DNA from 4 places in the Rhizobium lentis genome. Region 1 is predicted to be linked to each of the others. Evidence: predicted binding sites of a transcription regulator. Region 1 holds the regulator's gene; each other region holds the start of a gene.
The links. The regulator LexA, encoded in region 1, represses DNA repair genes until DNA is damaged. The targets are predictions, from matches to a motif close to TGTTCNNNNTGTGTTCNG.

Region 1 (2,978 bases):
GTGGTCGGATTCGGCCTCGATCTGGTGATCGCGGTGGCAAGGACGATATCCGGCTGGGGCGGGGATATCGGCATCGGTCGCTTGCCCGGCTGGTATTTCGCCGTGGCCGTGGCGGGCTTCCTGCTGATGACGCTCATGCGGACGCGGCTGCGCCATGTCGGCACCGCCATCATGGCAGTCTCGACGCTCGCTTTCCTGGTTCTGCCGGCTCGCCGGCCGCCGGATCTGGTGATTTCCGAGGATGGCGGTCTGGTCGCGATCGTCAAGGCGTCGGCAATGGCTTCCAATCGTGAAAGGCCGCCGGATTTCATCTTCGACCAGTGGCAAAGGGCACTGGTTCTGCCCACTCATGACCCGCCGAAAATGCTGGATGGCCCTGCTGTTCCCGAGGGAGACGATCGCCGCCTCAGGCTTTCGGCCGGTCAGCAGAACGAAGCGAGGCTCGCAATGCGGACTGCCGCAGCGGGGGGTACCGCGGAGCGTTTTTCCTGCGTCAAGAAAGCCTGGTGCGTAGCGAAGCTCGCCAACGGTCATGTCGTGACCGTCATCGAGAACGCCGCCTATCTCGGACCGGCCTGCGATGCCGGCGATATTGTCATCACGCCGGTGCGCCTGCGCTCGGCCAGCTGCCGCTCGGGCGCGACGCTGTTTACCGGCGAGACGCTGCGCCGGACCGGTTCGGTCGAACTGCGCATCACCGCCGGCGGCCCGGAGGTGGCGACCGCCTTCAATGCCCTATCGCGGCCATGGATGCGCCATCGCGCCTATGATTGGCGCAACGACAGTTTTACGGATTCTGGTCTGTCCGGTATCAGTGATAGCGGCGGATGAGGCCGATGAGCTTGCCCTGCACCTTGACGCGGTCGGGCCCGAAGATGCGGGTCTCGTAGGCGGGGTTGGCGGCCTCCAGCGCGATCGAGGCGCCCTTGCGGCGGAAACGCTTCAGCGTTGCTTCCTCGTCGTCGACAAGGGCAACGACGATATCGCCGGGACTTGCCGTGCTGCCGTTGCGAATGATCACGGTATCGCCGTCGAAGATGCCGGCCTCGATCATCGAGTCGCCCTTGACTTCAAGCGCATAGTGCTCACCGGAGCCGAGCATATCGGCGGGAACGACGATGTCGTGCGTGTTGTTCTGGATCGCCGAGATCGGAACGCCGGCAGCGATTCGTCCCATGACCGGTACGGAAACAGAGTTGCCGTTGTCGGCAACCGGTTTAGCGGCAGCGGGCGCTGCGGTCGGCTGGGGCTTGCCGAGGCTGCCCTCGATGACGCTCGGCGAAAAACCGCGGCGCGGCTGAAGACTGGGACTATAGGCCTCCGGAAGCTTGATCACTTCAAGCGCCCGGGCGCGGTTCGGTAGGCGGCGAATGAAGCCACGTTCCTCGAGCGCCGTGATCAGGCGGTGAATGCCGGATTTCGAGGCGAGATCAAGAGCATCCTTCATTTCGTCGAAGGAGGGAGGAACGCCGGATTCCTTCATGCGCTCATGAATGAAAAGGAGAAGCTCCTGTTGTTTGCGCGTGAGCATCGACGTCAGACCCCGTGATTGAAACAAATCCAGAACAGACCCTATATGTTCCATATGTGTTCCGCAAGTAGCTAAATTTCCGTAAAACTTCACGCCAACTCGTCGCGATTTTTATTTTCATTCGCCGGATTGGCGCCATGTCTTGCATTCAGGGAGGTGCTGTCGCACATCTCCTGTCGTTTCTGGGAGAGGAACCGATGAACGAGCATCTCGCCAAGCCGCACCCGCTGGATCACGTCGTTCTGCCCGTCGTCAATATCGATCTGGCGCGCGAGAGGCTCGGCAAGCTTGGCTTCACCGTAGCCGCCGATGCGCGCCATCCCTTTGGAACGGAAAACGCCTGCGTCTTCCTTGCCGACAAAACTTATCTGGAGCCGCTCGGCGTCGCGAGTATCGAGGAGAGCGACGCATCGGCGCTGAAAGGCAATGTCTTCACCGCCCGCAACCAAGCCTTTCGCTTTCGTTGCGGCGAGGAGGGGCTTTCGGCAATCGTTTTCGCCACCGAAGATGCTGCCCGCGATCATAGGAAATTCGCCAGTAGGGGATCGAGCGCCGGCGAGATGCTGGAGTTCAGCCGGCCGATGAAGATGCCGGATGGTTCCGAGAGCGTCGGCAGCTTCAGATTGGCCTTTGCGAGCGATCTGCGTGCGCCTGATTTCTTCCTCTTCACCTGTCAGCGCATCAACCCGCTCCCGGCCGACCGTGGTGCGCTGGAGAAACATGCCAATGGCGTCACCGGCATTGCCGAGGTGGCGCTTTGCGCGCCGGAACCGGCCGCATTCGGCGCCTTCGTCAGCCTCGCCGCGGCGCAATCGGCAATCGAGAAAACAGGCTTCGGCGTCAAGATCGCAGCATCGAATGCGAGAATCAGCCTGATGACGCCGGAAGGGTTGGAGGCCTATTTCGAGATAGCCGTCTCGGCCGCCGAGCGCGGCCTGCGCGGCCGGGCAATCCTCTTCAATGTCGCCGATCTTGCCGTGACAGAAGCGCATTTGGCTGCTAACGGGGTGACGTATACGCGCAAGAACAATCGCATTCTGGTGAAGCCCGCGCCCGGCCAGGGCACGCTCTTCGCCTTCGAGGAACCACGATGAGCTCCAATACGAATTCCGAAGTCAAGATCGGCGAAGGCGACGGCCAGGTCATCTTTTCCAATACCACCCGTCTGTCGCTGATCGCCGGGCCTTGCCAGATGGAGAGCCGGGATCACGCCTTCATGGTCGCCGGTACGCTGAAAGAGCTTTGCGCTAAGCTCGGCATCGGCCTCGTCTACAAGAGTTCCTTCGACAAGGCGAACCGCACCTCGCTCTCGGCCGAACGCGGAATCGGCCTTGAAAAGGGCATGGAGATCTTCGCCGACCTGAAGAAGGAATTCGGCCTTCCTGTCCTGACCGACGTCCACACGGCTGAGCAGTGCGCCGAGGTGGCAAAAGTGGTCGATGTCCTG
Region 2 (2,978 bases), 1.5 Mb from region 1:
GGTCATCGCCACGTAGAGCAGCCGGCGCTCCTCCTCGATTTCGGCGGTCGTGCCGACGGCGAGATCGTTCGGAATGCAGCCGTCGACGACGTTCAGCATAAAGACCTTCGTCCATTCCTGGCCCTTGGCCGAATGGATGGTCGACAGGATCAGATAGTCCTCGTCGAGCAGCGGCACGCCCGCCTGGTCGCTGGTCGCATCCGGCGGATCGAGCGTGAGTTCCGTAAGGAAGCGCTCGCGCGAGGCATAACCGCCGGCGATCTGCTCGAGCTGCAGCAGGTCGGCCTGCCGTGTCGATGCGTCCTCGTGCAGCCGCTCCAGATGCGGCGCGTACCATTGCCGCGCCAGCCCGATTTCCGCCGGCCAGCCGGCCTTGCCGGATTTCAGCTCCTGCAGCATCGAAACGAAATCGGTCCAATCCGTGCCGGAGCGCGGCGGCGCCGGCATGGCGGCCAGAGCCGACAGCGGGCTAGCATCCTGGGCCATCAGGTCGAGCGCCTTCTGCGCGGTCGTCGGCCCGACGCCCGGCAGGATCTGCATCAGCCGGAAGCCCGCCACCCGGTCACGCGGGTTCTGGGCGAAGCGAAGGGCGGCCAGCATGTCCTTGACATGCGCGCTGTCGAGAAACTTTAGCCCGCCGAACTTGACGAAGGGAATGTTGCGCCGGGTCAGCTCGACTTCCAGCGGCCCGCTGTGATGGGCGGCGCGAAAGAGCACGGCCTGCTGCTTGAGCTTGAGACCTTCCTCGCGATTGTCGAGCACCTTGTCGGCGACATAACGCGCCTGTTCGGCCTCGTCGCGCACCGTGACGAGGCGCGGCCGCTCCGCCGATTGGCGCTCGGTCCACAGGTTCTTGGTGAAGCGCTCCGAGGCGAGATCGATCACGGCATTGGCGGCGGCGAGGATCGGCTGCGTAGAGCGGTAGTTGCGGTCGAGCGTGACGATATTGGCGGCCGGGCTGAAGGCCGCGGGAAAATCGAGGATGTTGCGCACCGTCGCGGCGCGGAAGGAATAGATCGACTGCGCATCGTCGCCGACGACGGTCAGCCCCTGGCCCTGCGGCTTCAATGCCAGCAGGATCGAGGCCTGCAGCCGGTTGGTGTCCTGATATTCGTCGACGAGCACATGGTCGAAGCGGCTGCCTATATCCTCGGCAATGGCGGTCTCGCCGACCATCTGCGCCCAGTAGAGCAGCAGGTCGTCGTAATCGAGCACGTTCTGGGCCTGCTTGGCCTCGACATAGCAGGCGAAAAGCTCGCGCAGCTGCTTCTCCCAGGCCGCGCACCAGGGAAAGGCATCGCGCAGCACCTGGTCGAGCGCGGTTTCGGAGTTCACCGCCCGGGAATAGATGGCAAGGCAGGTGCCTTTGGCCGGAAAGCGGCTTTCCGTTTTGGAAAAGCCGAGGTCGTGCCGGATGAGGTTCATCAGGTCGGCACTGTCTTCGCGGTCGTGAATGGTGAAATCGGCATCGAGGCCGATCTGTTGGGCATAATCGCGCAGCAGCCGCGCGCCGATGCCGTGAAAGGTGCCGGACCAGGAAAGTGCGTCGGCCATGATGCCGGCATTGGCGCCGAGAACGTCGCGGCAGATGCGCTCGACGCGTCGCGCCATCTCGGCCGCCGCCCGGCGCGAGAAGGTCATCAGCAGGATGCGGCGGGGATCGGCGCCCTTGACGATGAGATGGGCGACCCGATGCGCCAGCGTGTTCGTCTTGCCCGAGCCCGCCCCGGCAATGACCAGCAGCGGCCCGGCAATATGGCTTCCGTCGGTGAGCGTGCCGTGTTCGACGGCCATGCGCTGCTGGGGATTGAGCTTTTCGAGATACATCCAGCCGTCCGGTCGGGCTCCCGCAGAATCACTGCGGCAAGATTAGATGTTCCTTGAATGTTCGCGATTGCCGCCGCTGTCAAGCCGGTAAGCGGGCAATCCTCAATCGGGGAAATCCGGACCGACCACCCGCCGCACCAGTTTCAGGCTGCGGTCCGGTTGGAGAATATAGGTTTCCTCCACGCGCTGGCCCGTCTCGCTGTAGAATTGGTGATGGACGGCGCTGCCGATCGGCGACTTGGTGAGCTTGGTTCGCGGCTGGCCGCCATAGGTGATGCTGCCGGGAATGGGTTCCAGCGCCGGCGTATCGACCGAGGAGCAGCCGGCGAGCATGGCCCCGGCCAACAAGGCGGGCAAAAACGCTTTCATTCGTCATCCCTCTACAGACTGCCGAGGGATATGGAAAGCGTTCCAACTTTCGCCAAGGGCTGCCTGCCTATTGTCTTTGAATATTATCCGAACCTGTTTTCCCGATCTTGATAAATCCGACCGGCAGGGTCACGGCGCGGCGGGGACAAGTGCTTCAGTCGAGAGCCTCCTTCATGCGCTCGGCGATCTCGACGCCCGGAAAATCCTGGTCGGCCGAGGCGATGTGCGTGGGCCCCTGTTGCGGCGCTGAGGGAACCAAAGCGCCCTCCCAGGTGTTGAAAAGCCGGACCTGAAACGCTGGAGACCATCATGCAGACGCTTCTTCGCCTCCGGGCGTCCACCTTGATCATCGGCTGCGGCGTCTTTGCCAGCCCAGCCTATGCCTCGCTTGAAACGGGCATGGATTATTCCGCTTTGCCGAAGGATCAGATCGCCTTCAACGAATATACCGAGACGACCGCCTGCGAGCCGGCGGAGCCGCACTATCTGCCGTCATTCATCCGCGCGGCCGACGGCACGATTATCGGTGTGGGATATATCGAGATGGAGAATGAGGCCGGCTCGGCTTGCTGAAACCGATCCGCTCGATCGAGGCTCGTCTGCGTTTCCGGATGACGAGCCTCTGACCGTCATCATGACGGCTGGATGTTTTCTATCGAAACAGCTGGCTCAGGTGCAACGCCCTTTGCTCCAAAACCCGGCACCTGCTCGATGCAGGGTTAAGTGAAAATTAAACAATGCACCATCGCGGGACAGCTTGCTGACCAAACCGAAAACCGTCG
Region 3 (2,978 bases), 2.2 Mb from region 1:
ATCACCGTCAATGCCATCTGCCCCGGATATATCGGAACGGAAATGGTGCTCGCCGTACCGGAGAAAGTGCTGAACGAGCGCATTATTCCGCAGATCCCCGTCGGTCGTCTCGGCGAACCGGAAGAGATCGCGCGCTGCGTTACCTTCCTTGTATCCGACGATGCCGGCTTCATCACCGGTTCGACGCTGACGGCCAATGGCGGGCAGTTCTTCGTTTAACGCGACGAAAATTCCACGAACTTGAAGCAATGGCGTCTCCTGCGGAGGCGCCATTGCCTGTTTATTGGCTCGTCGGGTGACGTAAGTAGCGCCTCTCAAGCGGATCCTTCGCTGTTCTCCGACAAGTCAGAAGGGGCGTTAGGTATTGCGATGCCGCGACGCGCGGACCTTGACCGGCACTTTCCGTATCGAGCGACCTTCACCGCGAAGAGCTGTGATTGCGGTTGCCACGAACGCCGAGCCGATGAGAATCGCGACGGCGGAATTCAAGACAATCTGATCCATGGAAGTATTCCTTTCGGTGCGCCGGAGCGATGTTGCCTGCTCCGCGCTCACGAAGGAAATATGCGCCGGCCGAACGGGCGCCGGTAGGTTTGACTTTCGCGACCGACTGTCAACGCCATATTGACAGGCCCGACGGCAAAGAAAAACGGGCGCATAAGCGCCCGTTGGGAGTCCGATATGCTGCTGCTGATCAGTAACGGCACCGAGCCTCGTAGCGGCGGCCGTAGCGGTCGCGATAGATGCAGTAGCCGCGCCGTTCGACCGACTGGCCGATGAGAGCGCCGGTCAGACCGCCGGCAACGGCGCCGACAGCGGCACCACCCCAGCTGTTGGTGACGGCACCGCCGATGACCGCACCGGTGCCGGCGCCGATCGCCGTGCCCTGCTCGGTCGCCGTGCAGGATGCGAGAGCGCCAACCAGCGCGCCGATAAGAACAATCTTCTTCATCATGTCGTAACTCCCCAGGTTTGTTGGCCTTTAGATGCGGCCCATGAGTACAAGGATGATAATAATGACGAGAACTAGCCCCAAACCGCCGGAAGGTCCATAGCCCCAACCGCGGCTGTAGCCCCAATTCGGCAAGGCTCCGATTAAGAGCAGAATGAGGATAACCAGAAGTATAGTGCCAAGCATGAGGTGTTCCCTTCATTCATCCGCATTTCGATGGACAAGAAACACGCATTGGCGATTTTTGTTCCCGGTTCGGTATTGGAAATGTGGCGCGATCTGGTCCTCGTCACCTCGGAAAATTGTTGGCATGGTAAAAAAATATTTTAAATACAATATGTTGTGGTGAACAAAGCGGGAAAGCCGCGATGTCGCCGATTCGTCAGCGATTCGTTCCCTGTATGATCGACGCACCGACATTGGGTCTCCGACTTAACGTCTTCTGAATCCACCTTTTCCAAGATTAATGCCGATGCGGGGACGCGGGAGGAGGAGATCCTATGGCGATCCGCATCTAGCGCATCGGCGCTGCTTTGCCACCAGATATGGCCGTGAACGAAAGGCGAAAACGAAATGGTCAGCGATTCGTCTCCGATTCGTTCCGGCTTTGGTCGACAAGTTAATTTCGGCGCAATTTTCAATTGCCGACAATCAGTCGGAAGGGAGCCGATGGCGACAGCGAAAATGCCAACGGGCGGAAGGGTCGTGATTCAGCATCTAGTGGGAAAAAGTGATTCAAAATCAATACTTAGCCGTGAACAAAAGCTGAATCAGCGGGAGTCAGCGATTCGTCGCTGATTCGTTCTCACGCTGTTCCGAATCATCTCTACGGACGTTCTGCGGGACTCGCAAAGGTCGTAATCTCAGGTGCATTTTGAAATCTGCCCTTGCGTTTGCGGCGGCAGCTGTCCATGTGTTCTCTAGCTTCCATCGAGGAGCCGAGATTTCCCTGGGGCGCCCGCCTCGTTTGCATGGACCATGACTCTGACTTCGCAGCCGATGATTCTGAGCGGGCGCGGTGTGACCGCGGTGCTCGGACCGACAAATACCGGCAAGACCCATTATGCCATCGAGCGCATGGTCGCACACGGGACCGGCGTGATCGGCCTGCCGCTCAGGCTGCTGGCGCGCGAGGTCTATACGCGGGTGGTAGAGAAGGTCGGCTTGCAGCACGTGGCGCTGGTCACCGGCGAGGAAAAAATTTCGCCGCCCAACGCACGTTTTTCCGTCTGCACCGTCGAAGCAATGCCGCGCGAGACCAAGGCTGCCTTCGTTGCGATCGACGAGGTGCAGCTCGCCGGCGATCTTGAGCGCGGCCATATCTTCACTGACCGCATCCTGCATCTTCGCGGCCGTGATGAAACGCTGCTGTTGGGTGCTGCGACGATGCGGCCGATCCTGCAGCACATCCTGCCCGGCATCACGATCGTCGAGCGGCCGCGGCTTTCGCATCTCCTTTACGCCGGGCAGAAGAAGATCACCCGGCTGCCGCAGCGCTCGGCCATCGTCGCTTTTTCCGCCGACGAGGTCTATGCCATCGCCGAGCTCATCCGCCGCCAGCGCGGCGGCGCGGCTGTCGTGCTGGGGGCTTTGAGCCCGCGCACCCGCAATGCGCAGGTCGCGCTGTATCAGGCGGGCGACGTCGAATATCTGGTGGCAACGGATGCGATCGGCATGGGCCTCAATCTCGATGTCGATCACGTCGCCTTCGCCCAGGACCGCAAATTCGATGGCTACCAGTTCCGTAATCTCAATCCAGCCGAACTCGGCCAGATCGCCGGACGTGCGGGACGGCACGTGCGCGACGGAACCTTCGGTGTGACCGGGCAGGTCTCCCCCTTTGACGATGAGCTGGTGCAGCACATCGAAGGGCACGAGTTCGACAACGTCAAAGTCTTGCAGTGGCGCACGACCGAGATGGACTTCTCCTCGATCCAGTCGCTTCGCGCCAGCCTCGAGGCCGGACCGCGCGTGCCGGGGCTGACGAGGGCGCTGCCCGCGGTCGACCAGCAGGCGCTCGAGCAGC
Region 4 (2,978 bases), 1.2 Mb from region 1:
CTCCTTTCGCCGGGCTTCCGGCAGAAGAGGAGAGTTTGCCGACCTGTTCTGCCGTCTAACGGCATTCCATGGCCATCCAGCGAAGCGGGGCGCTTCGGCGGCGCCATAAGGGAATTATAGCGCCAAATTCGATCGGGTGCCATCTTTGCACGACAGGGGCGAAGCATGCCACGGCTGCCTTTGGGATACCACGAGTGAAACTGCTTAGCGGGCGCGAGTGACCCAGGAGGGAATGAGCTCGCTTGCGAGTTTGCGCGGTTTCTGGCCCCTGACGAAGTCGGCAAGGCGCATGCCACTCTTGACGGTCGCGAGCGCCTGGTTCTTCGGCATCAGCAATCCCAGTTCCAGCGGCGGCCGAGTGCGAGCGACGCGCTGAAAGAACGGGCGCCGGTAACCGCGCGAAGCGGTGAAGCGCGCCGGCGCCTTGTTCAGCGCCATATATTCGGCGATCTCATCGATCCAGCCGGCCTGGGGTCTGGCGCCCGGCTCGACGAAGAGCAGCCATTCGCCGCGGGCCGAGCGGACGATGTCCTTGATATCCCATTGCGAATGGAAGCGGCAGCCGGCGGCATCGGCGACCCGCGAGGTGCCATCGTGCGAGCCGTGATCGAGCACGATCACATCGCTGACCAGCCCTTCCACCGCGCCTGCCACCAATACCGATAAAGTCTGCGCCAGCTCGGATTCCTGATCCTGGCATTCGAGAACAACCGTCAACATTGATCATCTATAATGCGCCGCACAAATTTTTGCCAGCGCCGTTTCGCGCATTTTGTTCTTGCATTGTTCTCATTTTGTCGATAGGAATTTAATCATCAAGACGGGCGGAGGCAGTGGCTTTTCCGCCGCGGGAGAATCCGATGAGAGAGCAGTCCCTGGCAGGGCAGGCCGCGTTCGCGCCTGCCAATACGGCAGATATTGCCGATGCGATGATCGTTTCCTCCGGTCTGCGGGTCGAGGTCGATCGGCGCCGCGGGCGTGGGGCGGGATTGAACCCGACGGGGCGGTTCGAGGCGCTGCAGCGGGAGACCTTCGACGACGGCTGGCAAACATGGGAAGAGCTGCCGCCATTCAGGACGGAAGTGCAGGTCGAAAAACCGCGCACGGCCATCACCCGAAACGAATCACCTGACATTTCCTTCGATCGCTCGATCAATCCTTATCGCGGCTGCGAGCACGGCTGCATCTATTGCTTCGCCCGGCCGACCCACGCCTATATGGGGCTCTCCGCCGGGCTGGACTTCGAGACAAAGCTCTTTGCCAAGCCCGATGCGGCAAAGCTGCTGGAGCGGGAACTCGCCAAGCCGGGCTACAAGGTACGGGTGATCGCGATCGGCACCAATACCGACCCCTACCAGCCGATCGAGAAGGAATGGCGCATCATGCGCGGCATCCTCGAGGTCCTGAACAAAGCGAACCATCCGGTATCGATCGTCACAAAATCAGCGATGATCCTGCGTGACCTCGATATCCTGCAGGAGATGGCGCGGAAAAACCTGGTGCGCGTCGGCATCTCGGTGACGACGCTCGACCGCAAGCTTGCCCGAGCGATGGAACCACGCGCCGCCACGCCGCCGCGGCGCCTGGAGACGATCCACACGCTTGCCGAAGCAGGCATCCAGACGGCTGTGATGGCCGCCCCGCTGATCCCGGCGCTGAACGACCACGAATTGGAGCGCATCCTCGAATCGGCGAAGGCCGCCGGTGCTGCCGAGGCGAGCTACGTCATCCTGAGGCTTCCTCTTGAAGTCAGCGCGCTCTTCCGAGACTGGCTGCTGCAGAATTATCCTGATCGCTACCGGCATGTGATGTCGCTGGTGCGCTCGATGCGCGGCGGCAAGGATTACGATGCCGAATTCGGCAAGCGCATGAAAGGCGCCGGCCCCTATGCCTGGCAGATCGCGCGCCGCTTCGAAATGGCGGCCAGGCGCTTCGAGCTGACGCGCCGCAGCGTGCCGTTGCGCGACGATCTGTTCGTGCCGCCCGATGGCAGCGGCGTGCAGCTGTCGTTGCTCTAGCCTTTTGTGTTTGCGTAATTCAGGCAAAACCGCTTCGCGCTTTGCCTGGGAAAATCACTTCACACTTTCTTGGAATTGCTTCGAGCTTTGCGCATCGGCTGCTCAGAAAAACCGCCCTGTTTTCGAGCCCCGAGCGCAATTCCCGCGGATGGCCCTGACCGCCACCATCCGCCGGACCGTCCCCGGCCGCCGCCCTGATCCGGGGACTTGCGGGAAATCGGGTTGGCGTGCGAGGTTCAGCCGCATGAAACCTCGCACGCCACCCGATTCTCCCCTGCTTTTCGACACGGCCCCGCTCGTGCCGGATTTCAAACTCGAGCTGAAGGCCCGCAAGGCCGGCCACTGGCCGGTCGCTGGCGCCGACGAGGCAGGCCGCGGACCGCTGGCCGGGCCTGTCGTGGCCGCCGCCGTCATCCTCGATCCCCGGCGCATCCCGGAAGGCCTCAACGATTCCAAACAGCTATCGGCGCAACGACGCGAGGAACTGTTCGCGCAAATTCTCGCGACCGCGACCGTCTCCATCGCCTCCTCCAGCTCCACACGCATCGACGAGACTGACATTCGCAAGGCGAGCCTCGACGCCATGCGCCGCGCCATCTGCAGCCTCGCCGTTCCCGCAAGCTATGTGCTGACGGATGGGCTCGACGTGCCGCCCGGCCTCGATTGCCCCGGACAGGCCGTAGTCAAGGGCGATGCCCGCTCGGTCTCGATCGCCGCCGCCTCGATCGTGGCCAAAGTGACCCGCGACCGGATGATGGCGCGGGCGCACACCGTATTTCCGGATTACGGCTTTGCCGCACATGTCGGGTACGGCACGGCACAGCACCGCGCCGGCATCGAGAAGCACGGTCCCTGCTCGCTGCATCGGATGAGTTTTCGACCCTTGCGCAAGGATGGGGACGGTCCTGAGATGGATGAACTGATCTCGGACTAGATCAAAAGGCCCGATCTTCAGACTGC

Region 2: J0663_RS11610 (ATP-dependent helicase) is a predicted target of LexA. The motif match lies at 1,875-1,892, and genes of this name have one in related genera.
Region 3: J0663_RS08125 (helicase-related protein) is a predicted target of LexA. The motif match lies at 1,753-1,770, and genes of this name have one in related genera.
Region 4: J0663_RS13065 (PA0069 family radical SAM protein) is a predicted target of LexA. The motif match lies at 774-791, and genes of this name have one in related genera.

The regions. Positions count from the first base shown of each region.
Region 1 covers NZ_CP071454.1:3,913,579-3,916,556, forward strand. Annotated here, with positions in the region: gene J0663_RS19035 (ComEC/Rec2 family competence protein) at 1-831, shown strand, start outside; gene lexA (transcriptional repressor LexA) at 812-1,531, opposite strand; gene J0663_RS19045 (VOC family protein) at 1,729-2,625, shown strand; gene kdsA (3-deoxy-8-phosphooctulonate synthase) at 2,622-2,978, shown strand, end outside.
Region 2 covers NZ_CP071454.1:2,413,327-2,416,304, forward strand. Annotated here, with positions in the region: gene J0663_RS11610 (ATP-dependent helicase) at 1-1,827, opposite strand, end outside; gene J0663_RS11615 (hypothetical protein) at 1,930-2,196, opposite strand; gene J0663_RS11620 (hypothetical protein) at 2,506-2,769, shown strand.
Region 3 covers NZ_CP071454.1:1,688,290-1,691,267, forward strand. Annotated here, with positions in the region: gene phbB (beta-ketoacyl-ACP reductase) at 1-219, shown strand, start outside; gene J0663_RS08110 (hypothetical protein) at 358-504, opposite strand; gene J0663_RS08115 (YMGG-like glycine zipper-containing protein) at 695-955, opposite strand; gene J0663_RS08120 (DUF3309 family protein) at 983-1,138, opposite strand; gene J0663_RS08125 (helicase-related protein) at 1,931-2,978, shown strand, end outside.
Region 4 covers NZ_CP071454.1:2,715,492-2,718,469, reverse strand. Annotated here, with positions in the region: gene J0663_RS13070 (glycosyltransferase family protein) at 205-720, opposite strand; gene J0663_RS13065 (PA0069 family radical SAM protein) at 861-2,018, shown strand; gene J0663_RS13060 (ribonuclease HII) at 2,263-2,952, shown strand.